2 regions of the Gottschalkia purinilytica genome follow, and region 1 is predicted to be linked to the other one. Evidence: a T-box and tRNA genes for the amino acid it is inferred to sense, from the RefSeq annotation. Region 1 holds a T-box; the other holds one or more tRNA genes.

What was found. A T-box is a leader RNA that pairs with one kind of tRNA and senses whether it is charged. The one in region 1 lies ahead of CLPU_RS10620 (proline--tRNA ligase), so its partner is inferred to be a tRNA-Pro.
Region 2: it encodes a tRNA-Pro, which carries the amino acid that the T-box ahead of CLPU_RS10620 (proline--tRNA ligase) is inferred to sense. The anticodon was not compared.

The regions. Positions count from the first base shown of each region.
Region 1 covers NZ_LGSS01000010.1:52,888-62,610, forward strand. The annotation lists gene radA (DNA repair protein RadA) at 1-777, shown strand, start outside; gene disA (DNA integrity scanning diadenylate cyclase DisA) at 786-1,868, shown strand; gene CLPU_RS10595 (CarD family transcriptional regulator) at 2,093-2,569, shown strand; gene CLPU_RS10600 (PIN/TRAM domain-containing protein) at 2,684-3,775, shown strand; gene ispD (2-C-methyl-D-erythritol 4-phosphate cytidylyltransferase) at 3,863-4,594, shown strand; gene ispF (2-C-methyl-D-erythritol 2,4-cyclodiphosphate synthase) at 4,621-5,094, shown strand; gene CLPU_RS10615 (TIGR04076 family protein) at 5,173-5,487, shown strand; T-box leader at 5,585-5,805, shown strand; gene CLPU_RS10620 (proline--tRNA ligase) at 5,899-7,623, shown strand; gene CLPU_RS10625 (DUF1002 domain-containing protein) at 7,904-8,758, shown strand; gene gltX (glutamate--tRNA ligase) at 8,851-9,723, shown strand, end outside.
Region 2 covers NZ_LGSS01000002.1:157,270-166,992, reverse strand. The annotation lists gene CLPU_RS02560 (S-layer homology domain-containing protein) at 1-63, shown strand, start outside; gene CLPU_RS02555 (hypothetical protein) at 217-681, shown strand; gene CLPU_RS02550 (S-layer homology domain-containing protein) at 874-1,584, shown strand; gene CLPU_RS02545 (sugar phosphate isomerase/epimerase family protein) at 1,735-2,592, shown strand; gene CLPU_RS02540 (phospho-sugar mutase) at 2,617-4,335, shown strand; gene yyaC (spore protease YyaC) at 4,406-4,939, opposite strand; gene CLPU_RS17125 (hypothetical protein) at 5,280-5,435, shown strand; gene CLPU_RS02530 (phosphodiester glycosidase family protein) at 5,411-8,233, opposite strand; tRNA gene CLPU_RS02525 (tRNA-Pro) at 8,484-8,560, opposite strand; gene CLPU_RS02520 (COG2426 family protein) at 9,022-9,489, shown strand.

The DNA.
Region 1 (9,723 bases):
TTAATGAATATAGCAAAAAATAAAGGAATAGCAACACTTATAGTAGGACATGTTACAAAAGAGGGAGCTATAGCAGGACCTAGAGTTCTAGAACATATGGTTGATGTAGTCTTATATTTTGAAGGAGAAAGACATAACACATATAGAATTCTAAGAGGAGTTAAAAATAGATTTGGATCTACAAATGAAATCGGAATATTTGAAATGAGAGATATAGGGTTAGTTCAAGTCAAAAATCCTTCAGAAATGTTACTAGCTGGTAGACCAATGCATACAGAAGGAACAGTCGTTGTACCTAGTATGGAAGGAACCAGACCAATGCTTATAGAAGTACAAGCTTTAGTAAGTCATACGCCATTTGGGATGCCTAGAAGAGTAGCTACTGGAATAGACTATAATAGAGTAATACTTATGATGGCAGTTTTAGAAAAGAAAGCTGGTCTCCATATGCAAAATTCAGATGCATATATAAATATAGTTGGGGGAATACACATAAAAGAACCTGCAATAGACTTAGGTATTATATGTTCTATAGCATCTAGTTTTAAAGAATATGAAATAGATTCTAAAACTGTGGTCATGGGGGAAGTTGGTCTTACTGGAGAGATTCGTACTATAAGCTTTATTGAAAAAAGATTAAGAGAAGCATCAAAGTTAGGATTCAAAAAAGCAATAATACCTAAAGCAAATCTTAAAGGAATTGAAAAAATTGACGATATGGAAATAGTAGGAGTAACAAACGTAGTGGATGCATTAGATATAGTATTAGGAGGGTAGTTATTTAAATGAAAGAAGAAAATCTGAGAAAAGATACAATACTTGATTCTCTAAAAATAATAGCTCCAGGTACTTTATTAAGAGAAGGTCTTGATAATATAGTTAAGGCAAATACGGGTGCACTTATAGTAGTTGGAGATAGTGAAGAAGTTATGGAGATTGTTGATGGAGGATTTAATATAAATAGTGAGTTTACACCAGCTAGTTTATATGAATTAGCAAAGATGGATGGAGCTATAATATTAAGCGAAGATAAGAAAAGAATTCTTTTTGCAAACGCTCAATTAGTGCCTGACTCTTCTATAACTTCACGTGAGACAGGAACAAGGCATAGAACTGCAGAAAGAGTGGCAAAACAGACCGGTAAGCTTATTATATCTATTTCGCAAAGAAGGAGTGTTATAACACTTTATAAAGGAAATTATAAATATGTATTAAAAGATGTAAATGAAATACTAAATAAAGCTAATCAAGCTATTCAAACTTTAGAAAAGTACAAGGCTGTTTTAAATCAAGCTATGTCTAATTTAAGTGTGTTAGAATTTGAAAACTTAGTTACAGTATATGATGTTACAAAAGTACTTCAAAGGACAGAAATGTTAATGAGAGTTGTTATTGAGATTGAGAAATATATATTGGAGTTAGGAAATGAAGGTAGACTTATAGACATGCAATTGGAAGAATTAACTGGTGAATCAGAAGAGGACGGATTAAATGTTATAAGAGATTACTATTTGCCTCAGAAGGGAAAAGACTATATAGATATTAGAAGAGAAATTAGCAAACTATCATCTTCTGATGAGTTACTACATTTAACTAATATAGCTAGAATATTGGGATATGATGATAACATAAATACACTTGATTTAAATGTGTCACCAAAAGGATACAGAATATTGAGTAAAATACCAAGACTTCCTTCAAATGTTTTAGAAAATGTTATAGAGATGTTTTCGTCACTTCAAGACATATTGAAAGCTTCTATATCACAACTAGATGCTGTTGAAGGAATTGGAGAAGTAAGAGCAAGATCAATAAAAGAAGGTCTTAGAAGATTCCAAGAACAATCACTATTAGATAGACATATATAAAGAATATCATTGATAAATACACCTTAATAAGTATACATGGTAAAAAATAGACGGAAAAAGATACTTATTAAGGTGATTTTTTTATAAAAAAGTTTAAAACCTAGTTAAAAACTATATTGACAATGAAAGTAGTGATATGATAAAATGATTTATTTGACAATGAACCTAGAATATTGTATACTAGTATCATAATGTCTTTTCTTTTAGTCTGGGAGGTCTGCCTTATGTTTAATATAGGTGATAAAATAGTATATCCTATGCATGGTGCTGGTGTTATAATAGCTGTGGAAGAAAAGGAAATTTTAGGTAAAAAAAGGAAATACTATATTATGAAAATGCCGATAGGCGATATGAAAGTTATGATTCCGATTGATACTATAGAAGATATAGGTATTAGGCAAGTTATTGATGATAAGGAAATAGATCAAGTATTTGCTGTATTGTCTGACGACAAAACTAATATGTCCCAAAGCTGGAATAGAAGATACAGAGCTAATATGGATAAGATAAAAAGTGGAGATATATATGAAATAGCGAGTGTTGTTAGAAATCTTGTTATAAGAGATAGGGAAAAGGGACTATCCACCGGAGAAAGAAAAATGTTAAATAATGCTAAGCAAATGTTAATTAGTGAAATTGTATTAGCAAAAAACATGGAGCGCTTAGATGCTGAAAATCTAGTAAATGACATGATAAAATAGCGTCTTATAGGCGCTTGTTTTCTTCAAAGGATAATATAGATATTAAAAAAATGGAAATAATGTTATAAAATATTGATATAGTGGGAATAAATACTTATAGGAGGTGATTGCATAATGATCGATAAGATCATAAAAGGAATTGTGGCGTTATTAGGAACGACAGTAGGTTGGGGAATAGTGGCTTTAGCAGATAAGTTGGGATTTTTGGCTTATATAGACAAAACGAATTATTCATTGTATTTTTATGTGGCTTTTAGCTTAATATTTGGAATAATATCTTTAATTTTATCAAATAAAATTATTGAATTTTGGAGTAAAACTGTATCTGAGGCAGAGAAAAAACTTCAGAATATACCTGCTACAGATATAATTCTTGGTTCGGTAGGGTTAGTATTTGGGTTAGTAATAGCTTACTTACTAAGTAGAGTATTGATAGAAATTCCGTATGTAGGAATACTTGTATCAATAATATGCTATTTATTGCTTGGATATCTTGGTGTTAAAGTAACAACTAGAAAGAAAGAAGATTTTGGAAGTATAGTTAATGTTTTTAAAAAAGTTGGAAAAGATAAAAGTCATAAAAACGGTACAAAAGTGCACCCAAAATTGCTAGATACAAGTGTTATAATAGATGGAAGAATAGCAGATTTATGTAAAACAGGATTTGTTGAAGGTCCTTTAGTAATACCAGAATTTGTTTTGGAAGAACTACAACATATAGCTGATTCTTCAGATGCTCTAAAAAGAAATAGAGGAAGAAGAGGTCTAGATATTTTAAATAAGATTCAAAAAGAACTAGACATAGAAGTTATAATCCATGATAAGGATTTTGAAGATGTAGCAGAAGTTGATAGTAAACTTCTGAAATTAGCACAACATCTTGGTGGAAAAGTAGTAACAAATGATTATAACTTAAATAAAGTGGCTGAATTTCATGGAGTAGATGTTCTAAATATAAATGAACTTGCAAATGCAATTAAGCCGGTTGTATTACCGGGCGAAGAAATGTTAGTACAAGTTATAAAAGATGGTAAAGAATCTGGTCAGGGTGTAGCTTACTTAGATGATGGGACAATGATAGTAGTTGATGGAGGTAGAAACCATATAGGTCAAACAATAGATGTTATGGTTACTAGTGTTCTACAAACATCAGCTGGAAGAATGATATTTGCTAAGCCAAAAACAGCTGTTGATAAAGCTGTATAAGATAAAATATGAAATAAAAGACTCAATCTTTGGGATTGGGTCTTTTTTTATATTTTATGTTATAATCTTTACTAGAGGTGATAAGATTTGGGGCTTAGAAATAAATATGTATCAGTAATTATAGTAGCTGCTGGTATGGGAAAAAGAATGAAAAGTAATATAAATAAACAATATATATTGTTAAAAGACAAACCTATATTAGCTTATACTATAGATAGATTTGATAAAAGCTCTTTAGTTGATGAAATAATAGTTGTTACAAGAAAAGAAGAAATAGCGTATTGTGAGAAAGAGATAGTTAAAAAATATAAATTTAAAAAAGTTACTAAGATTATTGCTGGAGGAGAAGAGAGACAAAACTCCGTTTATAATGGATTAAAAGAAACTAATAAAATCTGTGATGTAGTGCTTATACATGATGGAGTTAGACCTTTTATCAAAAATACTGATATTAAAAACAATATAGAAGGTGCTATAGAATATGGAGCGTGTGTTACAGGAGTTCCTGTTAAAGATACTATAAAAGTAGTAGATGAAGATAACAATATTGTAGATACGCCTAATAGAAGTAAACTATGGGCTGTACATACACCACAATCTTTTGTATATGATATGATAATGAGTGCTCATGAAGAAAGCATAAGAAGAAACATATTTGCTACAGATGATAGTATGCTAGTAGAAAAGTTAGGTTATAAAGTGAAAATAATACACGGAACGTATAATAATATAAAAATAACGACTCCAGAAGATCTAAAATTTGCAGAAACTATTTTAGATGGAGATAAAGAGTTTAGTATGAAGGGAGGAAATTATTAAGATATTTTATATCTTAGTGAAAATTTATGAGAATAGGATTAGGATATGATGTTCATAAATTACAGGAGGGAAATAAGCTTATATTAGGTGGAATTGAAATAGAACATGAAAAAGGACTAGTTGGTCATTCGGATGCAGATGTGTTAGTCCATGCTGTAATGGATAGTATAATAGGAGCGCTAGCGTTAGGGGATATAGGTAAACACTTTCCAGATACAGATAATGAATATAAGGATATATATAGTATCAATTTGCTTAAAAAAGTATATGTTCTTATGAAAAATAAAGGATACGAAATTAATAATATAGATTGTGTTATTGCTGCTCAAAGACCAAAATTAGCTCCATATATAGATGAAATGAGAGCAAAAATAGCAGAAACTTTGAATACGTCTGTAGATAATGTCAGTATAAAGGCTACAACTACAGAAAAACTAGGGTTTGAAGGAAGAGAAGAAGGCATATCATCTCAAGTTGTATGTTTATTATCTAAGATATAGTTGAAAAATATATTTTTATATTACCAAAATACAACTATACTTATAAAATACTGTAATGGTATTTAGGAGGAATATTATATGGATTTAAAAGATTGTTTTGATATTAAGATTACAATTTTGAAAAAACTAAAGGTAGAAGATATTCATAAAGAATATGCAAGAGCAAATCTTCCTATTGTTTGCATTAAAGGAGAAGAAGGTCAAGAATATATATCAAAAAACTGTAATATGCCAGAAGGATTCTGTCCAGGGGCATGGGCAGGATTAAAAGATAAAGTTATAAATTTATCCTTAGGAAAAGATAGTCCTTATGTAAAACAAAAAGGAACAGCAATTCATTGTTGCAATGATGGTCTTCATCCTGTTATATATAAATTAGAAAGAATAGAATAGTAGAAATATAATATTTAAATATAAAAGTTAAATCCTTCAAAACAAAGATTTGACAATAAATATTTTTTTTAGTAATATAAATCTTAAACTTAATATGTTAAATGCTATGAAAGGAAATAGTAGATATTTAAGGTCTATAGAGAGGAAACTCCTTGGCTGTAAGGTTTCTGGCCCAATGAATATTGAACCTATCCACGAGCTTCTAGACGGAAATGATAAGAGTATGTCTAGACGGATTGTAACCGTTAAGTTGATGAGAGGACTATTTATATAGTCTATTAGGGTGGTACCGCGGATATTATAACCTTCGTCCCTTTAGGGATGAAGGTTTTTTGTTTTTTTGATTTTAGTGTATTAAAGCTGAATAAAAAAATATAAAAAAATTAATAAAAATTGAAGGAGTTGTATTGAATGAAGATGTCAAAATTGTATATGCCAACTTTAAGAGAAGTTCCTTCTGAAGCAGAGCTTCCAAGCCATAAACTTCTATTAAGAGCAGGTATGATAAGAAAATTAGTATCAGGAGTATACTCATATCTACCATTGGGATATAGAGTTATAAAGAAAATAGAAAACATAGTAAGAGAAGAAATGGATGCAATAGACTCTCAAGAAGTATTGATGTCTGCTATTCATCCAGCAGAGCTATGGCAAGAAACAGGAAGATGGGAAGACTTTGGTCCAGAAATGTTTAAATTTAATGATAGACATAATAGAGAATTCTGTTTAGGACCAACTCATGAAGAAATATTTACAGACCTTATAAGACATGAAGTGAAGTCATATAAGCAACTTCCTCTTAGCTTATATCAAATTCAGACAAAGTATAGAGATGAGAAAAGACCAAGATTTGGACTTTTAAGATCAAGAGAGTTTATAATGAAAGATGCTTATACATTTGATATAGATGAAGAAGGAATGAGAAAATCATATTATGATATGTGGAAAGCATATGAAAAAATATTTGAAAGATGTGGACTAAAATGCAAAGTAGTTGAAGGTGACTCAGGTGCCATGGGAGGAAGTGACTCTCATGAGTTTACAGCTATATCTGAATATGGTGAAAGTAATATAGTTTATTGTGATGACTGTGACTACGCTGCTACAGATGAAAAAGCAGCTTGTCTATATGAAATAGAGTCTAAAAATTTAGAAGAATTATCTATTGAAAAGGTTCATACACCAAATGTAAAGACTATAGATGATTTAACTGAATTTTTTAGTACTACATCAGATAACTTCGTAAAAACTTTACTGTATAATGTAAAAGACGAGGTAGTAGCTGTATTAGTGCCAGGGAATAAGGAACTAAATGAAATTAAACTATTAAAAATATTTAAAGTACCAGAACATGAACTATTCATGGCAGAAGAAAGTCAAGTAAAAGAAGTTACAGGTGCTGAAGTAGGATTTGCAGGACCTATAAACTTGAAGAAAGATGTAAGATTATTAGTAGATTCAAGAGTAACTAAGATGAAGAATTTTATAGTAGGAGCTAACGAAACAGACTATCATATTAAAAATGTAAACTATGGAAGAGACTTTACAGGAGAAGTAATTGAAGATTTATTATTAGTTGAAGAAGGAGACAAATGCCCTAAATGTGGTAGTATATTAAAAATGGATAGGGGTATAGAAGTAGGAAACATATTCCAGTTAGGGACTAAATATAGTGAAGGATTAAACGCTACTTTCTTAGACGAAAATGGAAAAGAAAGAAAAATGTTAATGGGATCATATGGAATAGGTGTTTCAAGATCTATGGCTTCTATAATAGAACAATATCATGATGAAAATGGTATTATATGGCCTTTATCAGTAGCTCCATATCAAGTAGTAGTAACTATAGTGAATGTGAAAAATGAAGAACAAATTCAACTAGGTGAGGAATTATACAAAGAGTTATCATCTTTAGGAATAGAAGTTTTATTGGATGATAGAAATGAGAGAGCTGGAGTTAAATTTAAAGATATTGATTTAATAGGAATTCCTATAAGGGTAACAGTAGGAAAGAAAGCTTCTGAAAATATAGTTGAATTTTCATTAAGAAAAGAAGGAAACAAGCAAGAAATAAATGTAAATGAAGTAATAGACAGAATAAAAGAAGAATTTAAAAACCAAGGATTAAGTGTATAAATATTGTAAACTGACAAAGAGGAAATACCCATGATATAATAAGTCATGGGTATCTGTATATATTATGTCCTTATTGTAAATAATGTTAAATGCTATATTAGAAAATGAATAGGCATTGTTTGCAAATAGGAGGACTATATATGAAAAGAGTAAGAGAAAGAAAATTAACTAAGTTTAGATTTTTATCAGGATGGTGGTGGATAGTCCATGTCTTGATTATCTTATCTGTATATATGTTGTTCAGATACCTTTAAATATTATTAAAATGGAGGGGGAAAATATGAAAAAAGCATTGAGTATATTACTTATGGTAGTTATGATGACATCAAGTGTATTTGCAACAAGTTCAAATAAAGTGGTAGTTAGTATAGGGAAGGATTTAAACAAAGAACAAAGAGAGCAAATGTTAGATTTATTTGGAGTAGATGAAAATGTTAATATAGTAGAAGTTACTAATAGTGAAGAAAGAAAGTACTTAGGTAACCATGTTAGTTCTAAATTATTAGGTACGAGAGCAATTTCTTGTTCTTATGTTGAAGAGCTAAGTAGTGGATCAGGTATCCAAGCACAAGTTTATAATGTAACATGGGTAACTAAAGAAATGGTAACTAATGCACTGGTTACAGCCGGTGTAAAAGATGCTAAGGTAAAGGTTGCAGCTCCATTTAATGTTTCTGGTACTGCTGCACTTACTGGAATAATAAAAGCATTTGAGGATGCTACAGGTAAAAATATCAGTGAAGAGGAAAAAGAAATAGCTAATGAAGAAATAGCGAAAACTGGAGAACTAGGTCAAGAAATAGGTAAGGATGAAGCTAGTCAATTAATACAAAGTGTAAAAGAACAGGTTGTTGAAAAGAATGCTGAAAAACCAGAAGAAATAAAGCAAATAGTAAATGATACTTCAGAACAACTTAATATAACGCTAAACAAAGAACAAGTTCAAAAAATAGTAGAATTAATGGAGAAAATATCTAAACTAGATTTAGACTTAGGAGAAATTAAAGGCCAGCTTAAAAATATTACTGATAAACTTGGTGATTTAACAAAGAATAATGAAGAAGTAAAATCAATTCTTGGAAGAATATTAGATTTTGTAAAGGGAATATTTGAAGGACTATTTGGAAGCAAGTAGATGTTTATTTTCTTGTAGAGGATGACCTTCTATTATATAATATACTGATGAAAATGATTAAAAAGTAAACGAAGCTATTCAGGAGGTATAAAATGTCAGAGGTTAGAGTAAGATTTGCACCTAGTCCTACAGGGTATTTACACATAGGTGGATTAAGAACAGCCCTTTATGATTATTTATTTGCTAAAAATAAAGGTGGAAAATATATATTAAGAATAGAAGATACAGATAGAACAAGATATGTAGATGACTCTATAGAAAATCTTATAAAGTCTTTAGAATGGTCTGGAGTAGTTCATGATGAAGGAGTATTTATAGAAAATGGAGAGATCGTGCAAAAAGGTGAATACGGTCCATATATTCAATCAGAAAGATTAGATATATACAAAAAATATATTGATGATCTAATAGAAAAGGGACATGCATATTATTGTTTCTGTAATAAAGAAAGACTAGATAAAATTAGAGAAGAACAAAAAGAAAAAGGATTAATGCTCGGATATGATGGGTATTGTAGAAATATAAGTATAGAAGAAGCTAAAAAAAGAATAGAAGCTGGAGAAGAATATGTAGTAAGATTAAGGCTTCCAGAGAATAGAGACATAGTATTTAATGACTTAATAAGAGGCGAAATAAGTATAAATACTAGTGATTTAGATGATCAAGTACTTTTGAAATCTGATGGATTTCCTACTTATCATTTAGCAGTAGTTGTAGATGATCATCTTATGAAAATAACACATGTAGTAAGAGGAGAAGAATGGCTTCCATCAGCACCAAAACATGCTTATTTGTTCGAAGCTTTTGGATGGGAAGCGCCAGAATTTGTTCATCTTCCAACTGTACTTAATAAAGAGAAGAAGAAGTTAAGTAAAAGACATGGAGATGTTGCAGTAGAAGACTTTAGAGCAAAAGGATATCTTCCGGAAGGATTAATAAACTACTTGGCATTAGTAGGATGGAGT
Region 2 (9,723 bases), on a different contig from region 1:
GCAACAAGAGCGCAAGCAGCTACAGTTATATACAGAGCAGCTGAGATTTATGGAGAAGAATAGAAACAAATTTTTACATAAAGTAGATTTTAAGCCTGTTTTTTATACAGGCTTATTTTTTATTTTAGTTTTGTGTAAAACATATATAGTATTTTCTGATAAGACTTAGAAATATAAGCTTAATTATAGATTAAGTTATAAAAGAGGTGTATAAATATGAGATATATTTATATTAATTTAGGAAACTTAGATACTAATAAGAAAACCAATTTATTAAACTACTATTTTGATAAAAGTGACTTAATAATTGCCTATATAAACAGAGAATACGAAAATGAAATTTATAATAAAATTATGAAGATTGATAATATTCATGAAGAGAAACATGATTCCCTTAAATCAAAACTATCTATCAAAGTAAATGATGATGTAAAAAAAGTAATGTTTAATAACGATCTGTTTGCTTATGATATTATTAAAGATTCTAAAATTATTGTTTCTTTAAGTGACTGGGAAGATTTCGTGATAGAAAATATATATGATAATGATATAAAAAGTTTGCATGATATAGGATTAGATAATAAAGACTTTGACGTGTATGATACTCCTAAAGAGACTATAATTACTGATTTTGATGAAAATTTAATTAATACATTAATAGATGAATTAAAGAAAATATAATTGGTTTTTTACTACAAAAAATTATATTAACAACTTTATTGTTATAAAGTATATAAAATTAAAAAGTACATATTGCAAAATTATTTGGATGTAAGTATAATACATCTATGATAATGTGTAGATGTCTTTACTTTATTAGCTACATATTATTTAAAAATACAATATTACCATAAGACGGAGGTTAAAACACTAATGAACAAACTTACTAAAAAGTTACTTGTATTATTCACAGCATTAAGTATGTTATTATTAAACGTTCCTACTTTCGCATCAGCAGAAATCGGACCAAAAGTAAATATCAATAATTCCTCTGAAGTAAAGGCATTTAGTAGTGCAGGACAACCTAAATTTAAAGATGTACCATTTACACATTGGGCAAGTTATTATATTGAAATATTAGCCTTAGCAGGAGTTATAACAGGACATCCAGATGGAACTTTCAAGCCTGAAACAAGCATAACAAGAGCTGAATTTGCTACAATTTTTGTAAATACATTTTATGGAAAAGAAGGCTTGGTTGAATATGAAGATGAATTTAAAGATGTTAAAGCTGGAAAGTGGTATTCAAATCATATAGCAACAGCTGTTTATATGGGAGTAATAAGTGGATATGAGGATGGTACATTTAAGCCAGATAAAAGTATATCAAGAACAGAAATGGCTGCTATAATAAGTAGTTACTTAGAAGATGATGTTACAGTAACATCTGAAGAAACTACAAAAATATTATCACAATTTAAAGATAGCGGAAGTATACAAAGTTGGGCTAGAACACATGTAGCTAAGCTTATAAAAAGTGGAATCATGAGTGGAATGAGTCAAACTCAATTTTCACCAAATGGCATAGCAACAAGAGCACAATCAGCTTCAGTTATATATAGATTAGTAGAATTTTATATATAAGAAAAAAAGCCTGTAGTAAGAGTAGACTTTAATCTACTTTATTACAGGCTTTTTTATATCATTAATAATTTACAATTAACCTATTTTACTTTTTTATATGTGTATATGCTATAATATATGAAATGTAACGTTTTGGTAAGGAGGTAATATATGAATTCACAGCTTGGAATTTGCATATATAATGTAGGGACGGACTATATAACTGAACATAAATTTAAAAGAATTCAATTATGTCATAAATTTTCAAATGCAAGTGACATAACTTCATTACTTAAACTTAATAAAAATTATCCTATAAGGGTAAGTTATCATGCACCTGTTTTTCACCAGGTTGATCCAACTTTAACTTACTACTTAAGCAAAAATATGAGGTTAAGGGAAGCAACTTTTGAAATATTAGAGATAAATTTAAAAATGGCAACAAGTTTACCAACAGACTATGTAGTTGTACATTTTACTTCAAGGGCTATGGACATGGATATTAGTGATGAGGAATTGAAAGAGCTTGCAAAGAAAAGTATAAAAAGAATAAATAAGTTAAGTATTGCATATAAATTACCTATATATATAGAGTATGCTGTATATAATGATAGGCTTAGAATGCCTCAAGAATGGGTAGATCTAGTTAAAGACTATGACAATCTAGGATTATGCCTAGATATAGGACAGCTTTATAATGTATGTAAAGATTGTGATTTAGACTATTTTAAAGAACTTGAAAGATTACTTCCATTTACAAAGGCTATTCATATTTGGAATACAAAATCAAATGAAGATTTAGAAAAGTATGGATATATACCTGTTCATCCTAGTCAAAGCAAAGAAGATGGATGGATTGACATAGAAAAGACACTTGAAATATCACTACTATATAATGAAGATATGTATATAATATTTGAACCAAATTTTAAATATAAAGATAAAGAATACTTTGAAGAGGGAGTCAAATGGGTAAACGAAATGGTCTGTAAGTTTACTAATGTTAGAAAAACAGCTGAAAATTTATAAACTTAAGGGAGGATAGGGTCTCATATGAGTTTTTGGGAAAAGTATAATTACTGGGTTGAAAATGGCTATTTTGACGATGAAACTAAAAAAGAATTGTTAGGTATAAGACATAATGAAGAAGAGATAGAGGATAGATTTTATAAGGATTTGGAGTTTGGAACAGGGGGATTAAGAGGCAAGATAGGTGCTGGTACTAATAGAATGAACAAATATACTGTTGCTAAAACTACACAAGGTTTAGCTAATTATATTATCAAAAATTCTGATAGTCAACAACGAAGAGTAGTTATAGCATATGATTCTAGATATAAATCAGATGAATTTGCAAAAATAGCAGCGTTGGTGCTATGTACTAATAATATAAAAGTATATCTATTTGAAGATATAAGAAGTACACCTGAGCTATCATTTGCTATAAGATATTTTAAGGCTAATGCTGGAATAGTTATTACAGCTAGTCATAATCCAGCAGAATATAATGGTTATAAGGCATATGGAAGTGATGGTGGTCAATTTTTATCATATGAAGCAGATAAAATAATAGAAGAAGCAAGAAAAATTGAAGATATTACAAAGATAAGTATTATAGAGGAATCAAAAGCTAAAGAACTAAATCTTTTAGAAATAATAGGTAAAGAAGTAGATGATAAGTATATAGAAGAAGTAAAAAAGTATTCTTTAAGAGAGGACATAGATAAAGGTATTAAGATAGTATATACACCACTTCATGGAACAGGTAATATTCCTGTGAGAAGGGTATTAAGTGAAAGAGGATTTAAAAATATATATGTAGTTAAAGAACAAGAAAATCCTGATTATAAATTTTCTACAGTTAAATATCCTAATCCTGAAGAAAAGGAAGCCTTTAAACTTGCTATAGAATTAGGGAAAAGCATAGACAGTGATATACTTATAGGAACTGATCCAGATTGTGATAGAGTAGGAGTTGTAGTTAAGGATACAAAAGGAGAGTATATTTCTTTAAAGGGAAATGAGATAGGAGCTTTACTTTTGGACTATATTCTAAGAGAAAGAAAAGAAAGAGGAATGTTATCTAATAATAGTGTACTTATAAAAACTATAGTAACAAGTGAATTAGGAAGAACTATAGGACAAAGCTATGGGGTTAAAACAATAGATACTCTCACAGGATTTAAATATATAGGAGATAAAATAGGAGAGTTTGAGGAAACTGGAAAGTTTACCTTTGAATTTGGTTATGAGGAAAGTCACGGGTATCTTCCAGGAGGATATGTTAGAGATAAAGACGGAGTTGTGACTTCTATGCTTATATGTGAAATGGCAGGATATTATAAATCGAATGGAATGACTTTGCATGAAGCAGTGGAAAACTTATATAATAGATTTGGATACTTTGTAGATGATTTATATTCTATAAAGTTAGAAGGAATAGAAGGTAGAAAAAAGATAGAAGATATAATGAACTTATTTAGAGTTGATTATCCTAAAGATATAAAAAACCTGAGATTATTACAGGTAAGTGACTATAAAGAAAGTAAGACTTATCTATCAAATGGAGATGTTAAAGAGATAGACTTACCTAAAGAAAATGTAATGAAGTTTGTATTTGAAGATAATTCTTGGTATGCATTAAGACCTTCTGGAACAGAGCCAAAACTTAAAATATATATAACAGGAACAGGTAAGACAAGGGAAGACGCAATTAAAAAAGCTAGGCTTATAAAAGATATTATACAGGCAAAAATAAAGCATATAATATAAAGTATTAAATATAAAAAACATTACAAGAAAGGTTAATTAGTAAAAATACCTTACTGTAATGTTTTATTTTTTATAATGCTTTTGTCAAACCTGTAACTATTGATTTAGCTAGATCCATTATAAATGATAGCCTTACATTATGTAGAGCGAATCCATTTGAAGATTTACCATCATTAACAATTCCGATTATAGATAAATCACCTACAGATTGAAGTTTTTTACCTACTCCTTTTCCAGGATAAATAGGACCTTTTCTTATTTGTATACTTCCTATGGATTCTTTTTCACCTAAACTTGCATCTATAGCTATTATGAAAGCATTGGGATGTTTCTGTTTAATATTATATAGTTTTTTGCTTAAGTTAACGGCATGTATAGGGTCTTCTACAGTTCCATAAACATTTATGGGAAAGTTTTTTTCTTTTAACATAGTTCCTACTAAAGGTCCTAGGCAATCTCCTATACATCTATCAGTACCTATGCAAACTATAATAACATCATTATATTTATTATCTTTATGTAAAAAAGGTTTTACATACCTTCCTATTAATTCAGAGGCAGAGTTATTAGTAAAAGAGACACTTATTTCATTAATAGAATACAAAAAAGCACACCCCCAGAAAATATAGTATTAAATATATATTGGGGATAGCTAAATATTATTCTATATATTAATAATTGGACACTTAAAACTAAAAGATATAGGGTGAACTAGTATATTGCGCTAATTAAATCTTAATAATGTTAAAAATACTATAATAATATCTTTCCTTAAAAGTCTAATGATTTAAAACCAGTAATTTCAATATAAAAAGCTAACTATCATAATGAGTTAAATTAATAATATTTAATATTAATGTATATTAGTTATTGAATAGAGAAAGAATATATAAGGAATTTAAAGGAAATACTATAAAAAAGAAGAAAAGTAGGAGGTGAATATCGTGAAAAAAAGACACTTATATTATTCTCTTATAGCAATTATTTTCACTATTATCACAGTTACAGTTATAATGACATTTAAGGTAACTATAGATTATTCAAAAACAGAAAAAGTAGGGGATATCCCCTACTTTTATTTGAATAAAGGTAAGTATTGATAACTAATATCGTCATCATTTACTATAAATTCAAGATATCTTAAGCTATTTAAGTTTACTCCTCCATTTAAATCAGGATTATTTATACCAATATATCTTACTCCATCTTTGACATCTACAACATTATATCCTTGTCCATATATTACAAATATATCTTTTCCTTTAAGAGCTTGTTCAGAAAGGACATTATGGAATAATTCTGCTTCTAAAGCATCACTGAATCCACCCCATCCGTATACAGGCTTAGGAAGTAGTATAACTATTTTGTTTTTATCATTGTAGCTGATTCCTTCTTTTAGCCACAACCATTGATTAGGATTTGTAAGTCTTATTCCGTTCTTAGAATTATCTATTTTTATAAAAGACAAGTCTTTATCATTCATATGTTGATAACCTGATACTATCGGCATATTAACCGAATTTGATCCTTGAGTAACACTACTTGTCATAGGACCCATGAAAAATGCATACTTGCTATTCATTACACGATCTCTTATACCATTTGCAGCATTTTGTTTAAAGCTATTATTAAGATTGTCTATTCCAAAAGTTACTATAAATTTGTATCCATTGTCTTTAATAGTACCTTGCTTATAGCTTTCATCTGATGCTTTTGTAGATCCAGGAAGTATGGAAGTATCCACACCATCAAATTCCTTGCTGTATAAAGCTTTAAGTCCGTCTATTAGGATATTGCTTACTACCTTAGTATTAGGATCAGGCTGAGCTGCATATACTCTTTGTAAAGTAACAGGATAGCTAACATTTGAAGGAATATCTGCAGTTACCCATTTCCATCCATTCCAATTTATATTTCTAGCAAAATCTATTTTATGTGCTTGTCCTTTAGAATCGACTATGTCTCCTCTTAACCAACTATTATCGTTATTACCATATACCCACATTCCGACCCCTTGAGGATTGTCTTGTAGCTTGATACCATTACTACCAAATAATACATAAGCAGCTCTAGTTGCGTTAGTTTTGGTAAAGTCATAGTTTAATTTAACTGAATAACTACCAACTTTGCTTTCATTGCTAACTTCTATACTTGCAGGAACAAGGTCTTTAGGATAAGAGGTATGGTTTATACTATTTAAGTTTTCTAGTTCATCTATGGATTTTTCTACACTACCAACTGTTACTAATATATTTTTAATAGCGTCTCCTAATTTACCTACTATAGCTCCTGAGTTAGAAGACTCACTACTGTAAAATACACCATTTTTTACAGAACCAACATTACCAACTACTTCCCAATTTATATCATTAGGATCTATTTTAGCAACTTGACCTTTACCATTTTTACCAGACATATTACCTAAACTTCTTTGACTTGATACTCCTATTCCAAGCTTATTAATGTCTGTTATTATTTCTTTTGGACTACTTAAAACATTTATCTTGTGTTCAGCAATTATACCATTAAAGTTTGCTTTTACTGTTCCAGTACCTACTTGATTAGCAGTAAGAGTGTTTCCATTAAATACTCCATTTATCCCTTCGATGGAGAAAGTAGTACCACTTGTATCTACATTTAAAGGATGATAATATTCATCATAAACTTTTATAGAGAACTTTCTTGTAGTATTTACAAACATTTTACTATCATCAGTATGTATAGTTATATATTTAGGAGCACCAATAGGTGCATTATCAAATATACCTACACCATTTATAACTTTCCTTTCGCTACCATCAGATGGATTATTAACTAGTACAGGGAGATTATTTTCTCTAGTCTTAACTGCCATTGTTGTAGATCCGCCACCATCGAAGTTTATGGCATCATGTGCTCCAAATGCAATCATCATATCTGCAAGAACGTCTTGACTAACTCCTTGAAACGTTTTATCCCTGCCGTCTATAGTTAGCATAATTAATTGTTTTTTATCTTTGGACATTCCTATAGCAGTTCTAGGATGATTTCCCTTTATATTAATGTCAAATTTTGCTCTTACACCATCTTTGACTAAAAGACTTCCTCCACCTACTGCCATAGAGATATTGTTAAAGTTAGGAGCACCTTTTACATCTAAGTTAACATGAGTTCCAACAGGAAAAGTATTTATTAGTTGATTTTTAACTTTACCTCTGCCACATAGTACATAACCGTTATTAGGAATTGTTATTGGAGCTTTTCCCACTCTAACTTCTCTTACTATATTATCAGTTACTACAACTTCAACCATATCTTTGAACTTATTTCCATGAGTCTTTTGTCCCCAATTACTATCGTACATTATAACTTCTTCATGATTTCTAGTATCTTTGTTTATAGCAAAGAGAGAAACACCTTGTCCACTGTTTTTATTTATTGCTTTTACTTCCCAATCCCAGTAAAGCATAAAAGGATTTTTATCTTTATCAATAGCAAAAACAGGTACATGCGCATTACTATGATGAGCTGGTGTAGATACAACTTTTCCATCTGATATTACTGCTCCTATAGGAAAAGAGCTGTGTTCATTTGCGAAAAAGTCACCATTTATACCAGCAATTGCCCCTGATTCCTTCATCATATCAGTTACTTTTTCTTTATGAGATACACCTTTATTACTAAAAAGAGAACCTATTTTAGTATATTGATCGTTTAAATTTACCCTAAGAATATTTATATTCCACCAACCATTAGAGTGAAATTGTTTTATAGATTCATGTACTACACCACTTGATAAGTTCTTACTTATCTTATTTTCATGTAATAAGGTAGGATAAGCAAAGGCATTAGAAAAAGTACACAAACATATTGCTAAAGAAGAAACCCCTACCACTATTTTTTTGAGAAATCTGTTCACATAACCCCTCCTTTTGTTTAAGTATATATTTAACCTTAAAGACTAGTATGTTATTTTTTACTTTTTAGACAACAAAAGCCTTTAATCATTAGTATTAATTATATAATAAACCATATTTGGACTAGTTTACAAATATATTACAGAATAAACTGAAAAAAATCATCACTTTATATATAAAAGTGACATAAATTAAAAATAAGTAAATGAAGAAAATAAAAAAAGCTGAGATATTAATCTCAGCTTTTAAATATGGTCGGGGTGGAGGGACTCGAACCCCCGGCCCCATGGTCCCAAACCACGTGCGCTACCAAACTGCGCTACACCCCGATAGTTTTTTCAACTCACTACTCGTAAATTATAGATGATTTAATTAATAAATTCAACGTCTAATTTTCGACAATTTCAGTCAAAACATTAGATTAGTATTTGATATATCTATAAATCTTTGGATTAAGCTAATTATCTTTAGAATTACAGTTATGTAATATAAATTTAAATGTATAGTAATTTATAAAAAGTCATAAAGAAGTAAAATGTTTATGGAGGAAATACTTTATAATATATTATATTTCAATAATATTTACTTAATTATTATATTATTAAGTGGTATAGTATAATGTCGGCCATATAATATTATATGCAAATAGGGGTAATAAGTTCCGATTAAATTATATACACTTTAAATAGGGATATATATTATATAGTTAGATATTTATCAAGATCTAATATAATACAGATTATAGAATTCTTAAATAATATGAGCATTAGAAGTGAGTGAGGGGAAGATTTTGGAAATATTAAGTCTTATAAAGAAAGAGTATATTGTAATGCTACTAGCAGCTACACCTATATCTGAATTAAGAGGGGCTATCCCTTTCGGAATATCATTAGGGTTAAGTCCTTTAAATAGCACTATTATAAGTATAATAGGAAATATAGTTCCAGTACCATTTTTACTTATACTTCTAGAACCTATTTTTAAATACTTTGAAAATGTAATAGGAATAGGACGTATACTTACATGGGCTAAGAATAAAGGAATGAAACATAAAGAAAAGATAAAAAAATATAGTGTATTTGGACTTTTTATATTAGTTGCTGTTCCGCTTCCGTCGACAGGTGCCTGGACTGGATGTGTGGTAGCCACGCTTTTTAAAATAAAGTTTAGAGATGCTATGATAGCTATAATATCTGGAATAGTTGCATCAGGAATAGTAGTATTTCTATTAAGCTATAAAGTAGTATCATTACTTTAGTATAGAAGTTGGAAACTGATTTAATACATTAGAAATAATTACATAATCGAGACTTGTGCTTCTTTTAGAAAATAGGTTTTATAATATGAAATATATGTTTTGGTTAATACGTTGACTATAATATACAGACGCTATGTTAAGTTAAATCTTAAATAGACAATAAATAACCAAAATAACATAATATGGAATATTTTATACGGGAAAGCATTGACTTTGAAAAGCTTTTATGGTAGA